One region of the Paenibacillus sp. EC2-1 genome, then DNA from elsewhere that is predicted to be linked to it. Evidence: riboswitches for the same ligand, from Rfam matches in the RefSeq annotation. Region 1 holds a riboswitch; the other holds the start of a gene.

The links. A riboswitch is a leader RNA that binds a small molecule or an ion and turns the genes downstream of it on or off. The one in region 1 is predicted to bind ZMP and ZTP.
Region 2: linked by a shared signal. The riboswitch ahead of rpiB (ribose 5-phosphate isomerase B) and the one ahead of purT (phosphoribosylglycinamide formyltransferase 2) in region 1 are both predicted to bind ZMP and ZTP.

The regions. Positions count from the first base shown of each region.
Region 1 is NZ_CP186006.1:3,064,439-3,076,552, reverse strand. It holds gene ACK8P5_RS14420 (helix-turn-helix transcriptional regulator) at 1-86, shown strand, start outside; gene ACK8P5_RS14415 (VOC family protein) at 171-587, shown strand; gene ACK8P5_RS14410 (spermidine synthase) at 696-1,433, opposite strand; gene infC (translation initiation factor IF-3) at 1,592-2,065, opposite strand; gene ACK8P5_RS14400 (MFS transporter) at 2,389-3,600, shown strand; gene ACK8P5_RS14395 (YebC/PmpR family DNA-binding transcriptional regulator) at 3,751-4,470, shown strand; ZMP/ZTP riboswitch at 4,577-4,656, shown strand; gene purT (phosphoribosylglycinamide formyltransferase 2) at 4,732-5,892, shown strand; gene ACK8P5_RS14385 (histidine phosphatase family protein) at 6,049-6,630, shown strand; gene ACK8P5_RS14380 (DUF5701 family protein) at 6,883-7,503, shown strand; gene ACK8P5_RS14375 (hypothetical protein) at 7,540-8,010, shown strand; gene ACK8P5_RS14370 (cytochrome P450 family protein) at 8,065-9,258, opposite strand; gene ACK8P5_RS14365 (arylamine N-acetyltransferase family protein) at 9,345-10,124, opposite strand; gene ACK8P5_RS14360 (cupin domain-containing protein) at 10,267-10,956, opposite strand; gene ACK8P5_RS14355 (stalk domain-containing protein) at 11,171-12,114, shown strand, end outside.
Region 2 is NZ_CP186006.1:5,021,212-5,033,325, reverse strand. It holds gene ACK8P5_RS23695 (FtsW/RodA/SpoVE family cell cycle protein) at 1-884, shown strand, start outside; gene ACK8P5_RS23690 (FtsW/RodA/SpoVE family cell cycle protein) at 1,113-2,324, shown strand; gene spoIIR (stage II sporulation protein R) at 2,476-3,174, shown strand; gene ACK8P5_RS23680 (L-threonylcarbamoyladenylate synthase) at 3,529-4,743, shown strand; gene ACK8P5_RS23675 (manganese efflux pump MntP family protein) at 4,819-5,379, shown strand; gene ACK8P5_RS23670 (low molecular weight protein arginine phosphatase) at 5,417-6,001, shown strand; ZMP/ZTP riboswitch at 6,076-6,158, shown strand; gene rpiB (ribose 5-phosphate isomerase B) at 6,311-6,766, shown strand; gene ACK8P5_RS23660 (TIGR01440 family protein) at 6,854-7,441, shown strand; gene glyA (serine hydroxymethyltransferase) at 7,513-8,763, shown strand; gene upp (uracil phosphoribosyltransferase) at 9,066-9,695, shown strand; gene wecB (non-hydrolyzing UDP-N-acetylglucosamine 2-epimerase) at 9,741-10,898, shown strand; gene ACK8P5_RS23640 (AtpZ/AtpI family protein) at 11,075-11,308, shown strand; gene ACK8P5_RS23635 (ATP synthase subunit I) at 11,301-11,678, shown strand; gene atpB (F0F1 ATP synthase subunit A) at 11,713-12,114, shown strand, end outside.

The sequences.
Region 1 (12,114 bases):
TTTTGATTTCACTTCCTTTACTTATGAGCAGTTTTCTGAATCGAATTTCACCGCAGTATTCGGAAATAGCAATCGAGAAGAAATAATATGATGAATCCTATGTTATGATGCAAATAACAACGAAATAACAAGGCGTGAATAACACATCCTAATGAAGAGGTGAACGTATTATGGCTTTAAAAGCGGATAAAATATTTGTGAATTTACCAGTAAAAGATCTTAATAAAACGGTTGAATTTTTCACGGAGATCGGGTTTGAGTTTAATCCTCAGTTCACAAATGAGAACGCAACTTGTATGGTAATCAGTGAACATATTTATGTAATGTTATTAGTTGAAGATTATTTCAAAACCTTCACGAAAAAAGAGATTTCTGATTCATCAAATTCTACTGAAGTGATCATAGCAATTTCTGCGGAGAACAGAGAACAGGTGGATGAGATTGTAAATAAAGCTCTGGCAGCGGGTGGACAACCAACTAATGATCCAGTGGATCACGGCTTTATGTACAGTAGGAGTTTCGAAGATATTAACGGTCATTTATGGGAAGTAGTCTATATGGACCCAAGTACAGTTGAACAAGCGTAATCTTTAGGGTACAACATCAATTAACCTTAACTATAAAACATCGCCGATAAGGCGATGTTTTTTTGTTTGGTTCAAAAGGAATCATTTCAGAATAATAGGAGGTGAGACTTAGTCCCAAATGATATATCCTTCACTGAATTGTACCTCTGTGAATCCCGCTAGGTGTTTAGATTGAAACATAATTGGGGATTTGCTGGCCATGATCAGTATATTTTGGGTATCAGTAGAATCCTGAACAGGAAGGGAAAAGGATCTTACATAAGGAAAAATATCGCAAGCTGTGGTATGGATGGCATGAATGAAAGAGTCGTTCTCACTTCTCCCTATAAGATTTAGGATAATTGAACCTTGTTCATCAAGCTTTTCTGATGCAGTTCGGAAGAATTCCCATGACACAAGATGATGAGGTGTCCCTTTATCCGTAAAAGCGTCAACGACGATATAATCTAGACCCTCGTTCTGTTCGCTCTCGAGTATGGCACGTCCATCGCCAATGATAATATTATCCTGATTATAGCCAAAATATTGGCGACTAAGATGAACGATCGGAGCACTGAGTTCTGCTACTTTACAGCGTTTATCCGAGAAATAACCTGGTAAGGTCCCAATCCCATGGCCGATAATGAATATATCTTCAAAAGTTGGATCGTTCCATTCGACTAGATGGATAATCGCTCTAGGATATTCGAATAGTATACGCTTAGGTTGATCCAAGTCGAGTGCTCCTTGAATGGCTTCATTCGAGAACTGTAATACTCGAAAATTCCCCTTCTCTCCATATAATTCTTGCGTATCCATGACGGTGATTTCTGGATGGTTGTTCTGTTCTTTCAGTTGTACGTGCAATAGTTTGGCCTCCAGGAAGTATCTCTAGAATATGTTTACGTAGTGTATCCCGTTCTATAGAGGGGCAGTCTCTAAGGTCGAAAGACTAGTAGGCTGCCCTTTTGTCTGCAGTCATGACGATCTTTCACCACGTGAAGAAACTTAAGAAATAGGAAAAACTACTTGGCTTCAAGCTCAACCATTGCTTGTTTACCGCTTACTTGAATACCTGTCTTCTTCTGCCCAACGTCTTTCAAGTCTTGTATGAGTTCTTCAAGGAGAGTTTTAGCTTTTGCTCCTTCTTTCCCCTGGATCCGGACAACGAGTGATACGGAATTTCCTGCACGAAGCAGCTTCTCAGCTTGATTTCTCTTTGTTTCATAATCATGTTCCTCGATATTCGGTGTAAGTCGGATCTCTTTTGTTTTCGCGGGTTGTTCTTTCTTGCGTGCTTGTTGGCGCTCTTCTTTAATTGCTCCGGAAGCCACTAGGCGACAAGGTGGAGGACTGCTAAATAAAGATGTGCAGACTAGATCTACTTTCATTTTACGAGCCATTTCAAGCGCTTGCTCCGTAGGGACGATCCCCAGAGCTTCTCCGTTGACACCCGTCAGCTCAACTTCAAGTGCTTTAATCTTCTCATTTTTTATCATGTTTTCATCAGGCCTCTCGTTCTTTATTGTGTATATATCTTACCCTCCGACTGAGATTAGATCAAATTCATTGAGCATATATAATCAAACCCATAGAACTTTTAATAAATAAACAATTTATATAATTGTTTATTTTATAATAGATATAAACTTAAATTGTTTATAAAAATAACCAAAAAAGCGTTGCTTTTCATTAATTAGCACCATATAATGACTACAGACTTGAACGAGGAGGTTACGCAAGATGACACGAGCAATATATGGACATCAGGAAGCCCAGAATGTTGTAGCAAGTCCAATTTAAAGAAAAGGATTGATCAAGTATGTTGAAGAATCGTTATGTGCAAACCATCATGCTCTCGAGTGTGTTTCTCCAGCTTGGCATATGGATACGAAATTTTGCGATTTTGTTATATGTTACAAACCTCACGAATAACGACCCCTTATATGTATCTCTTATTTCGGTGGTAGAATATGCCCCAATCTTTATCTTTGCTATTATAGGAGGGACATTTGCAGATCGTTGGAAGCCTAAAAGGACGATGGTATGGTGTGATATACTTTCGGGACTATCTGTCGTTGCCGTGATGCTCGCATTGAATTTTGGTGGATGGTACACGCTGCTCTTGGGGACTTTGATTTCATCTAGCTTGTCTCAATTTTGGCAGCCGTCGGCTATGAGGTTCTATAAAGAGCATGTACCCAGTGACCAGGTTCAAGGTGTTATGGCACTATCTCAATCATTAATGGCTATTTTCATGGTACTTGGTCCTGTAATCGGTACATTTATTTTCCTGAATTATGGAATAGAGGTTTCTCTTGGTTTGACAGCTCTTATGTTTTTTGTGTCCGCACTTATTCTGACCAGACTTCCACGTGATCAGCAGGGAGTAACTAGAGAGAAAAGCAGCTTTATGGGTGAGATGAAAGAGGGGCTTCAATATCTTTGGAATAATGTATCTTTGAGAACATTAAGTGTTTCATTTGCTGCAAGCGGGCTCGCGGTTGGAATGATTCAGCCTTTGATGCTATTTATCACGATCGAGAAGTTAGGAAGGGATAAAGAGTTCTTACAGTGGCTTCTTATGGCAAATGGTGGCGCTATGCTAGTAGGCGGAGCAGTCATTATGAGTTTAGCTGCCAAAATGAAACCTCAACTTATGCTTGCACTCGGTCTTGTTGTAAGTGCAATTGTCACAGTAGGTATTGGGGCATCGAGCGTCGTGTGGGTGACGATAATACTTCAGATGATCAGTGGATTTTTCTACCCATGCATTCAAGTGGGGATTCAAACACTTATTATGAAAAATACGGAGACCGCTTATATAGGAAGAGTTGGAGGAGCGATTACACCTATTTTTATGGGGATGATGGTTCTAGGTATGTCATTTTCAGGGTTCCTTAAAGAACAGTCTTCCTTATTCATCGTGTTTAGCGCAAGTGGAATACTGTTTATTATAGGTTCCATTGTGCTGGCTCCACTATTTAAAAATACCGAACGGGTACATGAGCAGGCAGTGCTTAGTCGAAGGTAACGAGATTAACATATTTGTATATGTAGAAACTGAACAACTATAATATATGTGTGGTGATGGTAAACAAAATGTTTCAGATCAGTAGTTTTTTCATAACCGAGTATGATGCTATAATAGGAAAGTAAAATTTATAAAGAAAGCGGGAACATCATGGGTCGTAAATGGAATAATATCAAAGAAAAGAAAGCTTCAAAGGATGCAAATACAAGTCGTATTTATGCGAAATTTGGAGTTGAAATCTATGTAGCAGCCAAAAAAGGCGAGCCGGATCCCGAATCAAACCGTGCTTTGAAAGTCGTTCTTGAACGGGCCAAAACGTATAACGTACCAAAAGCAATAATCGATCGTGCTATGGATAAAGCAAAAGGAAGTTCAGAAGAAACGTATACGGAGCTTCGTTATGAAGGATTTGGACCTAACGGGGCAATGGTTATTGTTGATACATTGACGAATAACGTAAACCGTACAGCTTCTGATGTGCGTTCTGCCTTTAACAAGAACGGCGGAAACATGGGCGTGAGCGGATCGGTAGCATATATGTTTGATGCGACTGCTGTAATAGGTGTAAAAGGCAAAACATTGGACGAGGTATTCGAATTGCTGATGGAAGCTGATGTTGAGGTTCGTGATATCATGGAAGAAGAAGATTCTGTTATTGTATATGCGGAACCAGATCAATTCCACGAGGTTCAAGAAGCGTTCAAAAATGTTGGTATTACAGAATTTACGGTTGCTGAATTAACGATGCTTCCACAAAATTATGTCGAGCTTCCGGAAGACGCAATGCCACAGTTTGAGAAACTGATTGACGCACTTGAGGATTTAGAGGATGTTCAGCAAGTATTCCATAATGTTGACTCTGAAGAGTAACCCTTTTGGGTCATACATACAAAAAAAGTCGCTATATAGCGGCTTTTTTTGTTGAATCTATTTGCAAATAGACGATTATTTCAGTATGATTTACATGACAATTGAAATGCTAATGTGTAACTGGCGGAACATGGGCAACCATGAGGGAGCACATTGTTGGCAGTGCCGTACGCCTGGGCAGAGGTAAGGAGTTTCTTTCTCCTTGCCTCTTTTTTATCTACATTTTATTGTAGATCAATCCGAAAAAGTGAGGGATAGCCAATGTTACAGTCTAAAAAAATGTTATTACTCGGCTCTGGTGAGCTGGGGAAGGAAGTCATTATTGAAGCGCAGCGATTAGGGGTGGAGACGGTTGCCGTTGACCGTTACGAACATGCACCTGCTATGCAGGTAGCGAACCGCAGCTATGTGATCGATATGCTAGATGAACAGAAATTACGTGAAATTATTGAACTGGAAAATCCGGATCTAATCGTTCCAGAAATTGAGGCTTTAGCGACTTCTGAATTGTTGAAACTTGAGGAGGAAGGCCATCGGGTTATTCCTACCGCAAGGGCAGCTAAACTGACGATGGATCGTGAGGGGATTAGACGACTAGCTTCAGAGAAGCTTAGTCTGCCAACAGCAGGTTATAAATTTGCGGATACATATGAAGAATTTGTTCAAGCGGTCCATGAGATGGGCTATCCCTGTGTCATTAAGCCACTAATGAGCTCGTCAGGTAAAGGACAAAGCGTTTGCCGTGAGGAGAAGGACATCGAGAAATGTTGGAGCATTGCCATGGAGGGAGGACGGGTTCAGAATGGTCGGGTCATCATTGAAGAGTTCATCCGTTTTGAATCTGAAATTACACTTTTAACGGTCCGCAGCGTGAATGGAACGAGCTACTGTGCACCTATTGGGCATGTTCAAGAGAGCGGAGATTACATTGAATCATGGCAACCACATCATATGACTGATGAACAACTTGAAGAAGCTAAGCATATTGCTAGAACGATTACGGATGAATTGGGCGGATATGGTCTGTTTGGTGTTGAATTATTCTTAACAGAAGATAAAGTGTATTTTAGCGAAGTTTCCCCTCGCCCGCATGATACAGGATTAGTAACCCTAGTCACTCAAAATCTATCCGAGTTTGCTCTTCATGTTCGTGCAATTCTAGGCTATCCTATTCCGGAAATTGTTCAATTATTACCGGGTGCCAGTCGCCCATTGAAAGCAGATAAGGAATTGGAGAATTATCAAATTACCGGTGTGGAGAAAGCACTATCTGTTTCAAACACCCAGGTACGTATATTTGGTAAGCCTGTGAGTAAATTGGGTCGGAGAATGGCCGTTGCGTTATCCACGGCTGATACGGTTGAAGAAGCACGTATTCTTGCCAAGCAAGCACTTGATGGGCTTGCTGTAGAAGAGGCTTAATTCATATTTCATCTAACGATATTAGAATTAAAAAAGTATAAGGGCCGTGTGTTAGCTGTATAGAATAGCTGATCCACGGCTTTTTTCGATCTTTACATTGATCATCTATTCATGGAAAATAAATATAATATTGGGGATTTAGGAGAGGGTGGTCAAATGAAAACGACAATTTATTTTGTCAGGCACGGCATCGCTCCATTTTCATTAGAACAAGAGAAAACATCAGGCGGAGCAAGACTTAATGAGCAAGGGCAAGCAGATGCGCAAAGAGTGGCAACCTTGTTAGAAGATAAGCGGATTGATGTTATTGTCTCCAGTTCCCACCATCGGGCTAGAGAAACGGTTTTACCACTTGCTGAGCTGCTACATAAAGACATCATTTTGTACAATGAGCTTATTGAAAGGCCTATCGCTACCCTAAATGAAGCAATATCTGAAGAGGAGTTAATTAAGGCTATCGAACGGTCATTTACGGATAAAGATTATTGTATGCCTGAAGGAGAGACAACTAGACAAGCTCAGGAGAGGGCTATGCCTGTCATCTTTAAATTACTATCGGATTACCAAGGGAAGAGAATGGTCATTGGCACACATGGTAATATCATGACGATTATTATGAATTACTTCGACTCGAATTACGGATTCAACTTCTGGCAACAGACTTCAAAACCAGATATTTATGAAGTTGAATTCGAAGATAAACAGTTAATATCAGTTCAAAGGTTATGGGATTGTTGATCCGAAAGATCATCCTAGATTTTCAACAATTGGATGCACAAACGATCAATCCACTTATAATTTACATTAAAGTCCCTTCTAAACTATTACGACATTACATGGATAACATCAATGATTTACTTCATCAAGTTTACAATTAGCATGAATGTTGTAAGATGAAATAGTACAATTAATTGAGCTCGAATGGTAGTCCTTCGACATATGACCTATGCTACCTAGAGCTGTTCTATGGAAAGAAGGGATACGCAATATATGTTGAATAAAGAATTTGACCGTCAAGTTGAGAATTTAATAAATAAAGGATATCCTGCTCTAATAGGTCTTGAAGCTGAAGGGTTCAAGAAGAGATTAGAACCACTTCGAGCTGTCATCGATGCCTCTAATACTTTGGAAGAATCAGAAGAACGTATTCCCTTTGTGATTGTCATCAAGGGGGATTGGGTGAATGGGGAATTAGCGATGGGGCTCGTAGAGCGAAATAATAAAAAGGGCTTTAGCGTGATGGAAGCAGAAGAGGTTGAAAGATTCAAGCCGATTGAGGGCATTCAATTACCGAATGGGATGGCTTATCTGGTCTTGGATATCGATACTGGGGAGTCCACTCGTAATATTACGCCCAACGATTCTATTAAAATAATCATTAACGAGAATCGCTCCCCATTGACACTGGAAGAGGGAGTTGCGGTTATAACGCATTATCCGGATATGTTAATGAAAAATAAAGGATTCTCTCTGCTTGGATCACGGTGTGGAGATAAGAGGGTAACAGCTTTGTGGATTAGCGAAGGGAAACCTAAGCTTGGCTGGTGTTGGGCAGGTAATCCACATACATGGTTGGGCTCCGCATCCTGTGCATCAAGAGCAGGAATATAATAATATAACGGTTAATAACGAGAGGGAAGATTTCACATGATTAATGATCAGGTAGATACAACGGGTGAAGTGCTTCTTAGCTCACACACCGAAGAATATTGGAGACGCCGGAAGAGAGAACTCAAAGAATGGGATCGTGCACCTAAAATACGTAAACATCCGAAAAGAACTACAATGTTTAATGGGGTCGAGGTGGATGTTGAGATCTATTCGGCCCTATATAAGCTCAACCAGATCGGAGTTCAGACTGAATTTTCGTGTGCCGGTGTGAGTCCATTAGATGAACCTATAGAGCATTCGTTATATGCCTATGTCACTTTCTTGGATGGAGAAGCTGCTGAACGATTTACCTGGATCATACGGGATGTGATGAAACATCGTGCTCTACTCACTTATGAGTCTGATCGAAATCGATATGATGTATCATCATTCTTCATTGGTCATAACCGAACGTTCTGTTACTTACTCGATCATTGCGCTGAAATTATGAAAAGCCGCACTCTGTAGTTGGAGTGCGGCGTTCTTTTTATGAGCTAGAAGAATTAGTTTACACATGTATTCTTAATTGTTGAGAGATAACGGAAGTTCCTTCACACCTCGAACTAGCATGCCAGGTCTCCACTCAAGATCTTGTATGTTGTCTCGAAGCTGGATGTTCGGAAAACGCTGTAATAAGGTGTTGATAGCAATTTCTGCTTCTAGACGAGCAAGTGGTGCACCTAGACATAAGTGAATACCCTTTCCGAACGCGAGATGCTGGCTTTTCTCTCGAGTAATATTGAAAATGTCAGGATCATTAAACTGCCGAGGATCACGATTAGCGGAATTAAGCGAAACAATGACCAAATCCCCCCGAGTCATCTGCACCCCTCTAAACTCGAAATCTTCACTTGCCCAGCGAGAAGTACTAAATTCAACCGGGCCGTTAAATCTTAGCATCTCTTCAATCGCGCCATGAATCAGTTCAGGCTGATCTTGAAGTAACTTACGTTGTTCTGGATGTTCAAGTAGGGCTAATACGCCATTGCCAATTAAATTTACGGTCGTCTCATGGCCTGCAATGATCATCAGAATAACGACTCCGTACAACTCCTGCTCACTTAGACGATCATCTTGTTCTTCAGCAAGAAGCAACTGACTGATCAAGTCATTCCCTGGATTTTCACGTACTTTTGAGAACCATTCTCCAAGATACTTAACGAATTCGTCCATATGCTGAATGACAATTTCTTCACTAGTATCCTGATTGGAAGTATCAATGATAGAATTCGACCAGATTCTGAATTTATCTCGATCTTCAAGCGGGACGCCTAGCAATTCACTAATGACGATGATTGGCAATAAGAAGGCGTAATCATCAATCAGATTCATATGATCTTGTGAGGATACTGCATCGAGCAGATCATCAGCAATATCCTGAATATGATCTCTCATGCCTGCGATTAACTGAGGAGTAAAGCTTTTCTGCATCAGTAAACGCAGCCGCTTGTGATCAGGTGGATCGGAGAATAACATGTTACTTGAAAATACACTTGCTGATTCTTCGCCATAAATTTTTGTAATATCCTTAATGAAGCGTGGGTCCTTTAAAACCGTTTCAGCATCTTCATAACTACTGACCAGCCAACCAACGTTACCATCGGGAAACCTCATTTTGAGTAATGGGTCGTTCTTTCTTAAGTTGTCGTAAATCGGATAAGGATTATCTGTGAACTCCTTCGAAAACAAATTACTCATGACATCGTTAGTATTCATAGACATGATCTCCTCTCGCATTACAACCATTTCCATTATAAGATAAAAGCTTCTCCATAAATAGGATGGTAAGTAGAATAATCAGATTATTTCAACTCGAAAGGAAGCTTGATGCCGAAATGTTCTATAAGAGCCTGAGCGTACTCTTCAGGTGTTGATGGTGAGAAGATGTGGACTTGTCCAGATGTAAAAATCCGAAATTCTTGGTCATCTACCGTATTACGGCCGTCTTTGGTACGTATATAAACCTTGGCTCCTTTATTAAATACGGATTCAGGAGAATACTGACACCAATAAGAAGTCGTTTCATAATCTTGTGGCAAATTGGGCTCCTCCGTAAAGGAATAAATGGGGTCTAGTTCTCCATGTTTTCGTTCGTATAACATCCAACCATATGGAGCCGATTTTTGAACTAAATAGATCTCATCTCCTTGTATATGCTCTATATTTTCAATTAATTCAAACGGTTGCCGAGGGGATGCTCCGGCGCCTACGTCGGCGATGAAACGTCGGTTATCGATTTCAATATGTAAAATGTGATGTCTACGTTTAGAAGGCGTATTCGTTTCTCCCCGCCAGAAACGTCCAAAATAATGCGTAACATTAAAGCCAAGCTCTTGCAATAGCCATCCAAACAACGCATTCAGTTCAAAACAGAAACCTCCGCGCTGTTTAGTCACGATTTTATTAAATAGGTGTGGTATGTCGAGAGAAATAGGAATGCCGCCTAGTATATCAAGGTTCTCATAGGGAACGGTGTGAACATGAAGTTCTTGTAATTGCGAGAGTACTTCTATGTTTGGGTTCAAAGGGCCGTTGTAACCGATTCGCTTCAAGTATTGTTGTACATTCGGTTGGATATCCATATGTTCAATGAGCACCACATTTCTGTTTAGTATATATATGGTTATATCATAAAAATTACGACAACGAAGATTAATTGAAAGGCGAATAGAATAGGGCATCCATCAGCTAACTGAAAGACGCCCTTCTAATTCATCTATTTATTTATCTATGCTGCCATCCGTTACCAATATATTGTTGAGGCCGCTGCTCTGTATTTGTGGAATGGTAAGGACAGGTCGGTGCGTGGTAATTGTTATTTTGCTGATATATGTTCTGTTGCCCTTGATAATGATCTGGATTTGATGGTTGCCGATGTGAAGGCTTGCATGTATTGGGTGGTCCAATAACGACAGTTTCCTGAATAGGAGCGAAGGCTTCTTGTACACTTTGTTCATTTAAACAGTACGTATGTGCAAGGATACTTGCAGGGGTTAAGCGTAAGACATCCGAGCCTGGTATAAATTCGGGAACAGGAGCATCAAAGATGGCCAAGAGATGTGTATGATCTACGGTCGCAATCTCATAGTGCCACCAACCCTGGGGGACATTCGCTACTTGGCCGGGTTGAATTGGGATATTAATTAGTGTCTTAGTAAATGGATTAATTAAGGATACGATAGCTGCCCCTGATATACAATACACAAGTTCTGATGCATTTTGGTGCGTATGAGGTTCAACAACATTAGATTTACTAAGAAAAATATCTAATAATGATACATTGCCTAATGTATTTAATTGTTTAATGGAAAGAGCATTGATGTAGTTCTGATCATCCTTTTTAAAAAACTGATTCTGACTTAAATCGTAGGAGTACTGTACATTTGGTGAAGTAAAATCCATATAGGAGTTCATTCTTTATGTCCGCCTTCCTTTGAAGAGAAATAGGTGTTTGACCCTGGATAAAGCATTTTATGTTCATCCTTATCAAACGTCACTCATTTTAAAAAGTTCGATAAATTGACACGATTGGAGATTTATTAACTGATTATAGAAACTATTTCCTATCTTTGACGTTTAATAATATGACGAAATGGTAAACAAAACTAGAGATAGAAGGAGTCAGAGAATGAAACTAAAGAAATTATCGATTGTAACGGTTCTAGCATTATCGCAAGTTGCTATAGCTATACCTGTCGGAGCGGAAGCAGTTAACACAGAAGTACCACAAGAGAAGGTTGTTCAAGAAGTACCAAAAGCTACTCCTCAAACAACAGAAGAAACTAAAAAAGCTGTAGATACGAAATCTCAACCAACAGAAGTTACTGAGGAGACACCAAAAACAGCAGAAACATCTTCCACAGCAACGGAAGGTAATAAAGAAGACGTTTCAGATACGACGCCTCCAACAACGAGTGAGGGAGCGACAGAAGAGGAAGCAATTCCTTCGAAACCAGATCCAGTAACGCCAGTGAAACCAGTTAACATGAATGAACTTATTCTTTACTTCAACAGCACTAAGATGGAACACGGTGGAAAAGTCTATAACTCACCTCAGCCTATGCAAGTTAAGAAAGGTGTATCTTATGTTCCAATTCGTGCACTCGTAGACCGTGTTGGGTTCAAAGTGACTTATGATAAGAAAACAAAAGAAACAGTTATTATTAAAGGAAGTAACGAACTTCGTTTCAAAACGGACAGCAGCAATTATACGGTAAATGGTGTTACGAAAACCATGAAAGGAACTTCTTTTCAGACTAAAAGCACTTTTATGGTTCCATTAACAGCCATCACTCAAGCTCTTAATATCCCATACAAAGCAGATAACGTTGGAAAGCGGGTGATTATGACCCTGGAAACCAAACCGGTAGCTAAATTTACGGTTCAGCAAAAAGAGATTTTGGCGGGCGAAACTTTGGTTACCTTTAAAACAGAAACAGAGTCGCCGATTGGTCTAGAGATTGTGGATGAACGGTGGGAAGGTAAGCAAGATATTTATGATACGGCAGGAGAATACATAGTTACTTATTCTGTTCAAGATGCAAGCGGTACTTGGAGTGAACCTTACTCTCA
Region 2 (12,114 bases), 2.0 Mb from region 1:
TCGCTAGCTTGCAGCCAGCGGAGATGTTTAAGCTTGTACTCATCATCTTCATTACGCATGCCTTAGTTCGTAAGAATAAGCCGCAGCTATCCTTTATTCGGGATATCATCCCCGTGGGATTACTCGCGTTCATTCCTTTCATTCTCGTTATGGGCATCAATGACCTTGGTAATGCGCTGAGTTATGTCATCATTTTGCTGGGATTATTCTGGATTGGTAATGTTAAATTATCACATGCCTTCATTGGTTTTGTGCTTGTTGTAGGTACCGCATTTGGTGCTGCCCAGGCCTATATCCATTACCATGATAATATTAAGGCCGTGTTGGAGGAAGGTTCACGTGCGCACTGGATGGAGCGTATTGATCCGTGGCTCGTACCCGATAAAGCTACAGCTAAGGCAAGCTGGCATACGAATAATGCCAAGTTGGCGATTGCATCTGGCGGGATGAGTGGAGAAGGATTCATGCAAGGGACGTCTGTTCAGTCGGGCCGCGTACCTTACACGTATTCTGATTCTATTTTCGTACAGATTGCGGAGGAATATGGCTTTATTGGATCATCGGTACTGCTGCTACTGTATTTTATTCTGATACACCGGATGATTCTGATTGCACTGGAGTGTAAGGATCGTGCAGGTCCATTCCTTATTGTAGGTATTGTCTCCATGTTCTTGTACCAGATATTTGAGAATATCGGTATGTTCATCGGTCTGATGCCGCTGACGGGGATCACACTTCCGTTTATTAGTTTTGGTGGTACATCGCTCGTGATCAGTATGGCGAGTATGGGTGTAGCAATGAGTGTTAAGCTGCACGGACGGGAGATCGATGAGGATCTGCCACAGCCAAGTACGTATCGTACAGCGACAGCTGAGAAGAGCTAACGAGGTTCTACTAAGACCAGAAATAAGATAAATACTTAAATCCAATCAATGACCAATAGGAAAGCCCTCCGGGGCTTTTTTCTTTTCTCAATATTACGTGATTCAAAATCAGATCTGGAAATGTGAAGTGTTGTGATTCAGCTTGTAATTACTTACAATAGTAAAAGTAATTGCTATATTTCCTATAACAATGAATTAGTAAACTATTGTTTGCACAAGGAGGCATATATGCTTCAGAGAATACAAAAGATGGATTTCATGATCGTGGCCGTGCTGATTATGCTCATGTTGATTAGCGTCTCATCGATATATAGCGTTACGATTGGAACTGATCTGGAAGGTCATCATATGAAGATGCTTATCTATTACATCGTTGGTTTCCTTGCTTTCTTTTGTATGAGTCTATTAGACTTTCGTCTCCTGATTAAATATGCACGGTATATCTATTTGGCTGGACTTGCGCTATTAGTGTTCGTTATGTTTTTTGGTGCAGACATAAACGGATCGAAGGGATGGATCAAGTTCGGCACTTCCCTTAGCTTGCAGCCAGCGGAGATGTTTAAGCTGGTCTTGATTATTTTTCTGACCTATATATTGATTCGCAAAAACAAACCTCAGCTCTCCTTTATACGGGATGTGATTCCGGTCGGACTGCTTGCCTTTCTTCCATTTGTGCTTGTGATGGGGATCAACGACCTTGGAAATGCACTCAGTTATGTGGTTATTTTGGTAGGATTGTTGTGGATCGGTAACCTCAAGTTCCTACATGCACTCATTGGCTTGGTGCTTGTAGCAGCTGTAGTTTTGGGTGGGTCTCAGGCTTATATTCATTATCACGATCAGATTAAGGAATATCTCGGTAATGGTTCTCGTGCACACTGGATGTCTCGACTTGATCCATGGCTTGTACCGGACAAAGCGACGACAGATGCGATTTACCATACGAAAAATGCTAAGCTTGCCATTGCATCAGGTGGTCTTAGTGGTGAAGGGTTTATGCAGGGAACGTCGGTCCAATCAGACCGTGTGCCTTATACATATTCCGATTCGATCTTCGCACAGATTGCGGAGGAGTTCGGCTTTGTTGGCTCATCTATCTTGCTGCTATTGTATTTTGTTCTTATTCATCGAATGATTCTGATTGCACTGGAGTGCCGGGACCGGGCGGGGCCACTCTTGATTGTTGGAATGGTGGCGATGTTCTTATATCAGATTTTTGAGAATATAGGTATGTTTATCGGTCTGATGCCGTTAACTGGTATTACATTGCCATTCATTAGCTTTGGGGGCACCTCACTGGTGATCAATATGGCAAGCCTTGGGGTTGTGATGAGTGTGAAGTTTTATGGACAGGAAATCGATGATGATTTGCTTGAACCGAACTCATTTAAGGTGGTTGCCAAGGTGAATCAGGCACGGAATATTTCTGATTATCATTAACTCATCAATACAATATGTATAAAAAGCCCTTTGGGGCTTTTTGTGTCTCTACTCTATCTTTTTAATAAAATGCTAGTTTACACGTTTAACTCTCTCAATCACGGACATACTGATAGACATCATAGATTATTCTTGAGAGGTGGCTGGCATTATGAGAAAGCATAGCGAGACACTACGTATTATTGTTAAACAAATGATCATGCTCTTATCTATATTATTTATGATTGTGATGGCCTGGGAAGGGCAACGAATCGACGCTGCAGTAGCAGGAGGACCGATCCCGGCAGAGTCTATCCGTCTTCGGATTTTGGCTAATTCGGATAACCCGTCCGATCAGCTTGTGAAACGTGAAATCCGTGATGCAGTTGTAGCCCAAATGCAGCAGTGGGTAATTGAATTGGACAATCCGCAAAGTTTAGAGGACGCAAAAGTCTTAACTCGAAGTCATTTGCCTGAAATCCGTCAGTTGGTTGGCCAAGAGTTGTCCAAGCGTGGTATTACATATGCTTATGATGTGACACTGGGAAGCGTTCCATTTCCCACGAAGCTATATGGTGGGACGGTCTATCCCGCAGGAGAATATGAGGCTGTTCGGATTACGTTAGGTGAAGGAAAAGGACAGAATTGGTGGTGCGTACTATTCCCACCGCTATGCTTCATCGATGCAGGTAGTGGTGATGCAGCGGCTCAGCCGGTAGATGGTGAAGTGCGGACGGCTTCTGCTAAAGCGGATGACAGCAACGCTTCAGAAGAACGAAGTAATGCAAATTCAAGTGAACCAGAGGTGCGGTTCTTCCTGTGGGACATGTTCATAGGATTGTGGGAATGGGTGTCTGGGTTATTTGCATAAAGGAATAGAGCACTTTCTAGCTAGCAATGATTCTTACAATCGCAGTAATAATAGTTAAGGTGACAATACTAGAGTATACGGTGCAGGCTTTAAGGTGGAATTCGAATCGTCAATCACAGTAGAATATGATACACTTTTTAGCAGAAGAGTGCTTTCTCTTTAGCGTTAGGGTCCGATCATGATGGGCTGCTGGTTGCTGTGAGATACAAGCGCTTTTTCTTGTGGTCAGTTAAATCCAAGATGTGAAGGGTGCATGGGTACTGAATCGATGACGATATAGCAATCCATCCTTGTGGCAATGTGAGATTAATATAGCTGCTGGATGATCTAATATATAGAAAGTTTGGGATGACAATGGATCGAAAAGAGAATCGAATCAGTGAACAGGAAATTGTTGCTCCCCATCGTGTCACCAAAATGTGGCGGATGAACATGGGTGATAAATCAGATATCGGGATGAACACGATTGTTGGACGTTCCACGAAGAGTGATATTGAAAAAGATGAAAAAGTTGCTTCTGGATTGCACCTAGAACAAGGGGACGCGGTTGTGCTTGAACAAGCTGGCAGAGTGCTTGCAGCGGGCGGAACGGTAGCTTTTCCGACCGAAACGGTCTACGGTCTAGGTGCTGATGCAGGAAACACGGATGCGGTGGAGCGGATTTTTGCAGCAAAAGGTAGGCCCTCAGATAATCCACTTATCGTGCATATATCGGACAAGAGTCAGTTGGATGGCCTTGTTCTGCATGTGAATGAGACCGAACGGCGTTTGATGGATGCCTTCTGGCCGGGACCGCTGACGCTCGTTTTGCCTGTGAAGCCCGGTGCGGTGTCTACGCGCGTAACGGCTGGACTGGATACGGTAGCAGTGCGCATGCCGGATCATAAGGTGGCGCTGGCCTTGATTAGCGCCGCAGGGTGTCCGCTCGCTGCGCCTAGTGCGAACCGCTCTGGCCGGCCAAGTCCGACGCTGGCCAGCCATGTGTTTGAGGACCTGGCGGGTAGCATCGACGGTATTCTCGACGGCGGCCCCGCCGGGGTCGGTGTCGAGTCGACGGTCGTCCAGGCGAGCCAGGACGGTACCGTGACGGTGCTGCGCCCCGGCGGCGTCACGGAAGAGCAGCTTGCCGTATTAGCGGCAAGCGTCCAGCGCGACCCGGCGCTTGCGCGCGCCGGGAGCGCCAACAGCCCGGCGCCACGCTCGCCGGGCATGAAGTACACGCACTACGCACCCAAGGGTGCGCTGTGCATCGTGCAAGGGCGGACGGCTGAAGCCGTGTCCGCCAAGATCCAGGCCGAGCTCGACGCCGCGCAGGCGCGCGGGGAGAAGACCGGTGTGCTGTCATTCGACGAGCACATCGGTCGCTACCGCGCGGACGTCGTCGTCTCGCTCGGCAGTTTGGCCGCACCGGAGGAAGCGGCCCACCGGCTTTACGCCGGGCTGCGCCAATTCGATGAAGAGGGCGCGACCTTTCTTCTGGCAGAGTCCTGCCCGGAGAAGGGTCTCGGCGCTGCAGTGATGAATCGGCTTCTTAAAGCAGCAGGCCATCATATTTTGCAAGTAGAATAATAACGACTATCCGGAATGATTCCTTCCTTGTCCGCATATGGTGTACAAGACCATAGGGACTTGGGGGAAATTCGGATGTTGGAATCGTCTGTCCAATCAGGGCAACTCGCGACCATCCTAATTATGGCTGTGGCACTGGGATTGGACGCATTTTCATTAGGTATTGGCGTTGGGATGAGAGGTATTCGGCTGAGGCATATTCTGAATATCAGTCTGCTAATTGCGTTCTTCCATATGCTTATGCCGCTGATTGGGTTATTTGCGGGAAGATATGTCGGCTCTTTGCTTGGACAAGTTACAGGGCTTGCAGCGGGTGGGCTGCTCATACTTCTGGGTGGACATATGATCTGGAATTCTTTTCGTAAGGAAGAAGGTAAGCTTGTTAATCACACCACGCTGCTAGGAATGCTGTTGTTTGCACTTAGTGTCAGCATCGACTCATTCTCTGTGGGCGTCTCCCTTGGTATGTTTGTCAAAGATGTCTTATTGATCGTGGTATCTTTCGGTGTAATTGGGGGACTCATGTCGATTATGGGGCTTATGCTGGGACGACATGCAGCTAGTAAGCTTGGTGAATATGGAGAAATGATAGGCGGCGTTATTCTGCTAGCATTTGGTTTGATGTTTATAATTTGATACAATAACGGCAATGGAATTTTGGGAGGTGGAGACCGTGAAAAACATATTATTTGTCTGCACCGGCAACACCTGTCGTAGTCCCATGGCTGAGGGTATGCTGCGTAAGCTTGCCGAGGGAAGAGGGATTTCGCTCGAAGTGCGTTCCGCAGGTGTTGCCGCTGTAGAGGGAATGCCTATATCTAGTCATGCCGGGACGGTTCTTCGGGATCAGCAGATTGAAGAATGTCATAGCTCCAAACCACTCAGCACAGATCTTGTGGAATGGGCGGATATGATTCTGACATTGACGCTATCCCATAAACAGTACGCGATTCGTCAGTTTCCTTATGCGGCGGACAAGGTTCATACGCTTAAGGAGTACGTTGAGAATGATGAGCAGGTGCTTCGGGATCTGCAAGAGCAGGACAGTCTGCTTGCATCAATGGAGATGACAAGATCCCTTGGTGGTGAGCTTCAGGAGCAGGACAAGGTGCGTCTTATCGAACTTAGACAGCGTATTCCGAGCTTTGACATATCTGATCCATTCGGTGGTTCACTGGAGGATTATGAGGCTACAGCAGCAGAAATTCGCTTAGCGTTGTTCCGCTTGCTGGATAAGCTAGGGAATGAGCATAAGTAGAAGCTGCACGAATATATAAACATTTATCCGTTGCTTTTCTGCTGAGTTTGATTTAAGATGAAGTGGAAAAACACGGATTCCGATGTAACTGGCGACGAAGTGGATGAAACCACGATGGAGCATCGGAAACATACGGCCGGTCGCCTGGGCAAAGAGCAATTGGTGCACATTTCACGTGCGCGGACTGCTCTTTTTTTCGTCTTTTAATGACAATTTGGGTTATAATGATACAAGTTGTTGTACACGTGGTTTACATTGTTTTTGTGAATTACGGTGACAAAAGACGAAACATACAAGGGGGTTTTTCATATGAAAATCGCATTAGGCACAGATCATGCTGGTATTCGTTTGAGAGAGGAAATTTCGCAGGTTATTCGCAGTCTTGGACATGAAGTTGAGGACTTGGGTTGCGGCTGCTCTGATTCGGTCGATTATCCGGATTATGCACTTCCGGTATGTGAGAAGGTCGTATCCGGAGAAGCTGACCGCGGCATTCTGATCTGTGGAACGGGAATTGGCATGAGTATTGCAGCGAACAAGGTGCCAGGCATTCGCTGTGCACTGACGCATGATGTATTTTCGGCAAAAGCTACCCGTGAGCATAATGACAGCAACGTGCTGGCTCTCGGAGAACGAGTGGTAGGTCCTGGATTGGCAGCTGAGATTGTTACAGCTTGGCTCGGTACAGAATTTAGTCAGGGTGAACGGCATGTTGGCAGGGTTAACAAGATCAAGGCCATTGAGGAACGCTATCTGAAAGGTTAAGCTCATCGCAGGTGATGCAAGCTAATGCCTGCTTAATTCTGGCGTTAGCTTGTGTTCAGGGCGATCGCATCCATGGGGGGCTGTGACATGACAGATTACTCGAATGATCATGATTTGAAAGAGCAAACCGAGACGATTGTACGGGAGCTGGCCCAGGCTGCAGGCTTGGGACGAGGCAAAATACTGGTTATTGGAACAAGTACAAGTGAGGTTGCCGGTCGCAAGATAGGTACCGGTGGTGCGCTTGAGACGGCTCGTCAAGTATTGAATGGTATTGAGGAAGTGCAAGCTGAGTTTGGCTTTCATACTGCATTTCAATGCTGTGAGCACTTGAACCGTGCACTTGTGGTGGAACGAGAACTTCTCGAACATCTGGGACTGACGGAAGTGGCTGCTGTACCTATTCCGCATGCGGGCGGGTCCATGGCTTCCGCAGCTTACCGAAGTCTTGCTGCTCCGTGCCTTGCTGAGAGCATCTCGGCACATGCCGGTATAGATATCGGTGAGACCATGATCGGAATGCATCTGCGCCCGGTTGCTGTACCATTTCGGCCTAGTATTCGTTTTATCGGGGAAGCACGCGTGACCGCAGCACTGACAAGACCGAAGTTGATTGGTGGGCAGCGAGCCGTTTATCGGTTGGAGCAAGATATGAACTCCACTTCTTGTGATTAAGGTCTAGTAAGTTTGATGTTGTGATTGATGATATACCATATAATATTTTTTAATTTGGGGAGGAAACGAAGATGATGGAGAATTTGCGTAAGCAAGACCCGGCTGTACTGGAAGCTATGGATTTGGAACTCAAACGTCAACGCAGCAACATTGAACTTATTGCTTCGGAGAATATCGTTAGTGAAGCGGTTATTGAAGCGCTTGGATCCGTGCTCACGAATAAATACGCGGAAGGCTATCCGGGTAAACGTTACTACGGTGGTTGTGAGCGTGTTGATATCGTTGAGGACCTGGCTCGCGACCGTGCTAAAGAGTTGTTCGGTGCAGAACATGTTAACGTTCAACCTCACTCAGGTGCTCAAGCGAACATGGCTGTATATTTGGCTGCACTGAAGCCTGGGGATACGGTTCTCGGCATGAACCTCGCTCACGGTGGACACTTGACACACGGAAGTCCTGTGAATGCATCTGGTCTGTTGTATAACTTTGTAGCCTATGGTGTGCAAGAAGATACATTCCTTATCGATTACAACGAAGTGCGTAAAGCGGCTTTCAAACATCGTCCACGTTTAATCGTTGCTGGTGCAAGTGCATACCCACGTACCATCGATTTTGAAGCGCTGGCTTCTATCGCTAACGATGTAGGTGCGCTGTTCATGGTTGATATGGCGCATATCGCAGGTCTTGTTGCAGCAGGATTGCATCCGAATCCTGTTCCACATGCTCATTTTGTTACGACTACTACGCACAAAACACTTCGTGGCCCACGTGGTGGTATGATCATCTGCAAACAGCCTTGGGCTGCTGCTATTGATAAAGCAGTATTCCCAGGCTCTCAAGGTGGACCGCTTATGCACGTTATTGCATCTAAAGCTGTAGCTTTGGGTGAAGCACTCGAACCTTCCTTCAAAGTGTACGCACAGCAAGTTGTGAAGAACGCGAAGGTGCTTGCAGACACACTGATAGCTGAAGGCCTTAACATCGTTTCTGGTGGAACTGACAACCATCTGATGCTGGTTGATACACGTAATCTCGACATTACGGGTAAGGACGCAGAGAAGGTGCTTGATTCTATTGGAATTACAGTTAACAAAAATGCAATTCCGTTCGATCCGACAAGTCCGTTTGTAACAAGCGGTATCCGGATCGGTACACCGGCTATTACATCCCGTGGTATGGATGAAGAAGCGATGGTTGAGATCGCTAAGATCATTGCCCTCACTCTTCGTCAGCCGCAAGATGAAGCGACACTTGCAGAAGCAAGCCGCAGAGTAGCTGAATTGACAGAGAAATACCCTCTTTACCCAGAGATGAAATACTAAGAATAGGTAAGCACATCTTAGTTTTATCCAATCATTGGCCCCGTCTTCAGAAGAAGGCGGGGCTTTTTTTTGAGAAAATTATATTTCAGCATTTTTTCTCGGATAATTGGAAAACCTAGTATGCTAGGATAAGTTACTGATTTGAAGATGGCATGTTTTTCCCCCTATTAGAATAGAAGAAACATGATGCATGTAGGTGTGAAATCAAGCTTGGTGATGATATAATAGATAGGATTTATGGAGCCCGCTAGAATTCATATCCATATTGAAAAACATATTGTAACCAACCGGAGGGACCACACATGGGAAAATTGGTGATTTGTGATCACCCATTAATTCAACACAAACTGACATTTATCCGCGATATGCGGACCAACACAAAGGATTTTCGTGAGTTGGTCGACGAAGTAGCAACGTTGATGGCTTATGAAATTACTCGCAGTATACCGCTGGAATCCATTTCGGTACAGACACCTGTAGCTGAGACGGAAGGGAAAGTTATTTCAGGACGTATGCTGGGATTGATTCCGATCCTACGTGCTGGTCTTGGTATGCTAGACGGTGTTGTTAAGCTACTTCCAGCTGCAAAAGTGGGACATGTAGGGTTGTTCCGTGACCCAGAGACACTGCAGCCTGTAGAATATTATACGAAGCTTCCTACCGACGTCACGGAACGTGAGCTGATTGTTATCGATCCTATGCTGGCGACCGGTGGATCCGCGATTGCTGCGATTGATGTACTGAAGAAGCGTGGTTGCACCCAGATTAAGATGATGAACCTGGTAGCAGCACCAGAAGGTGTGAAAGCTGTTCAGGAAGCACATCCGGATGTAGATATCTATGTGGCTGCTCTTGATGAGGGCTTAGATGAGCATGGATATATCATTCCTGGTCTTGGTGATGCAGGAGATCGTCTCTACGGCACGAAGTAACAATCTAGAGAATATTAGATGTTTTAAAGAGGGGGTTAACCGAACATGTCTAAAGTGAAAGTGATGACCATATTCGGCGTTCGTCCGGAAGCCATCAAAATGGCACCACTCATTCTGGAACTTCAGCGTCATCCCGAGCATATTGAATCCGTAGTATGCGTAACAGCGCAGCATCGGCAAATGCTCGATCAGGTACTGGACGTGTTTAAGATTGTCCCGGATTATGACCTCGATGTCATGAAAGACCGTCAGACCTTAAATGAAATTACCGTTAGAGTGCTGGAGGGACTAGAGCCTGTCCTGCGGGAAGCAAAGCCGGACATTGTATTGGTGCATGGTGATACGCTAACAACATTCCTTGCCAGCTATGCAGCTTTCTTGCAAAAAATACAGGTAGGTCATGTAGAAGCAGGTCTTCGTACATGGAATAAACTTTCCCCGTACCCTGAGGAGATGAATCGTCAGCTGACGGGTATACTTGCAGACATTCATTTTTCTCCCACCAACTGGTCGGCAGAGAACTTGCGCAAAGAGAATAAGAATGATTCAACCATTTATATCACAGGCAACACGGTAACAGATGTGTTTAAATACACAGTACAACCTGATTATAAACACCCTGTTCTAGACTGGGCGGCGGGTAAACGGTTGATCCTGATGACGGCACATCGCCGGGAATCACAGGGTGAACCACATCGGAACATCTTCCGTGCGATCAAACGGATTGCTGACGAGTTCGAGGATATCGCGATCGTCTATCCGGTTCATCTAAGCCCTGCGGTTAAAGAACCGGCACACGAGATCCTTGGCAATCATCCACGTATTAAGCTCATCGATCCGCTGGATGTCGTTGATTTGCACAATTTCTATCCGCATACACACCTCATTGTGACTGATTCGGGTGGTCTGCAAGAGGAAGCTCCATCGTTCGGCGTACCTGTATTGGTGCTGCGTGATACGACAGAGCGTCCGGAAGGAATCGATGCAGGAACACTGGAACTGGTGGGTACCCACGAAGAGGATGTATATGCACGTACGAAAGCTCTGCTAACGGATAAAGCGTTGTACGATTCTATGAGTCAAGCCGCAAATCCATACGGTGATGGGCAGGCATCGGAACGCATTGTCAATGCGATTTTGCACCATTTTGGGGTCGTAAATGAGCGTCCGGAAGAATTTCACACAATGTTCACAAAAGCATAATAATGTGTATTCTCGTGACAAACATCACAGCATACAGTTGAACTGTACGGTTCTGGCGGCATTTTGCGCAGTTTGGACTGCGCAAAATGCTTGATTTTATATGCTAAAACGCTGTTATCGATTCATTGACAAAGCATTGTTATATTAAGTAAAATGAGTTGGGATTAGAGGTTTATATGAAAAATCCAAATAGTCAAGATTCCCCTTGGTTGATTGCACTTTACATTAGTAGTGCCGGAGGATTGCTGGCAGTTTACATCCTGATCGGTTTTTTCGGTGGGAAGTGGCTGGCTGATTTGCTGGACGGGCCCAGATACTGGCTCGCGATTGGAACCGTTGCAGGGCTCTTTGTAGGGATTTTGAATATTGCTCTTCTCATTAAAAAGTTTTTGGGGGCGCAAAGTGAATGATTTGACATCCATTGTGAACGCTGTTTCCAGAGTGACGATACTACTATTGTCTGCATTATTACTGGGTTGGGCTTTTTCCCCTGATTATCGTCCGATTCTCTCGGGCTTGATCATGGGTATGGCAGCGGGTTTGTTTAACGTACGCTTCCTTTCCATTAAAGTGCGGCAGCTGGCACAATTGGCGGTCAGCCAAGACAACAGACGGTATAGCTTTGGTTTTATAACTAGACTTTGTACCGGATTCTTGATTGTAGTCATCGCAGCGAAGCTGGAGCAGGTATCACTCGGCGCAACCATTGCCGGTCTGTTCATTCCCCAGTTGTTGACCATTCCTGTCAGCATTATATTTGGCTTGAGAAACAATCATTGATCAGCGCTAATTGGAAAGGGGTGAAAACAAAATTATGCATGATTCACCGATTATTAATCTTGGCGGATTCAATATCGACTTGTCAGCAGTACTCATGCTCCTTGTAACTGGAGTAGTAGTCTTCGTACTTGCATGGCTGGCAACTCGTAATTTATCTGTCGAAAACCCTTCCAAACTGCAAAACTTTATGGAATGGGTAGTGGAATTTGTACAAGGCGTTGTGTCAAGTGCTATGGACTTGAAAAAGGGAAAACCATACATATCCTTGGGATTGACACTCATTTTGTTCATTTTCGTAGCCAACATTCTGGGACTTCCATTTTCAGTGATAACTACAGTGCCAGACGGCTTCACAGTTTTCGGTCAACCGCTTGTGGGAGTTAAACACCATGAAGTGTTGTGGTGGAAATCACCAACGGCAGACATCAACGTTACG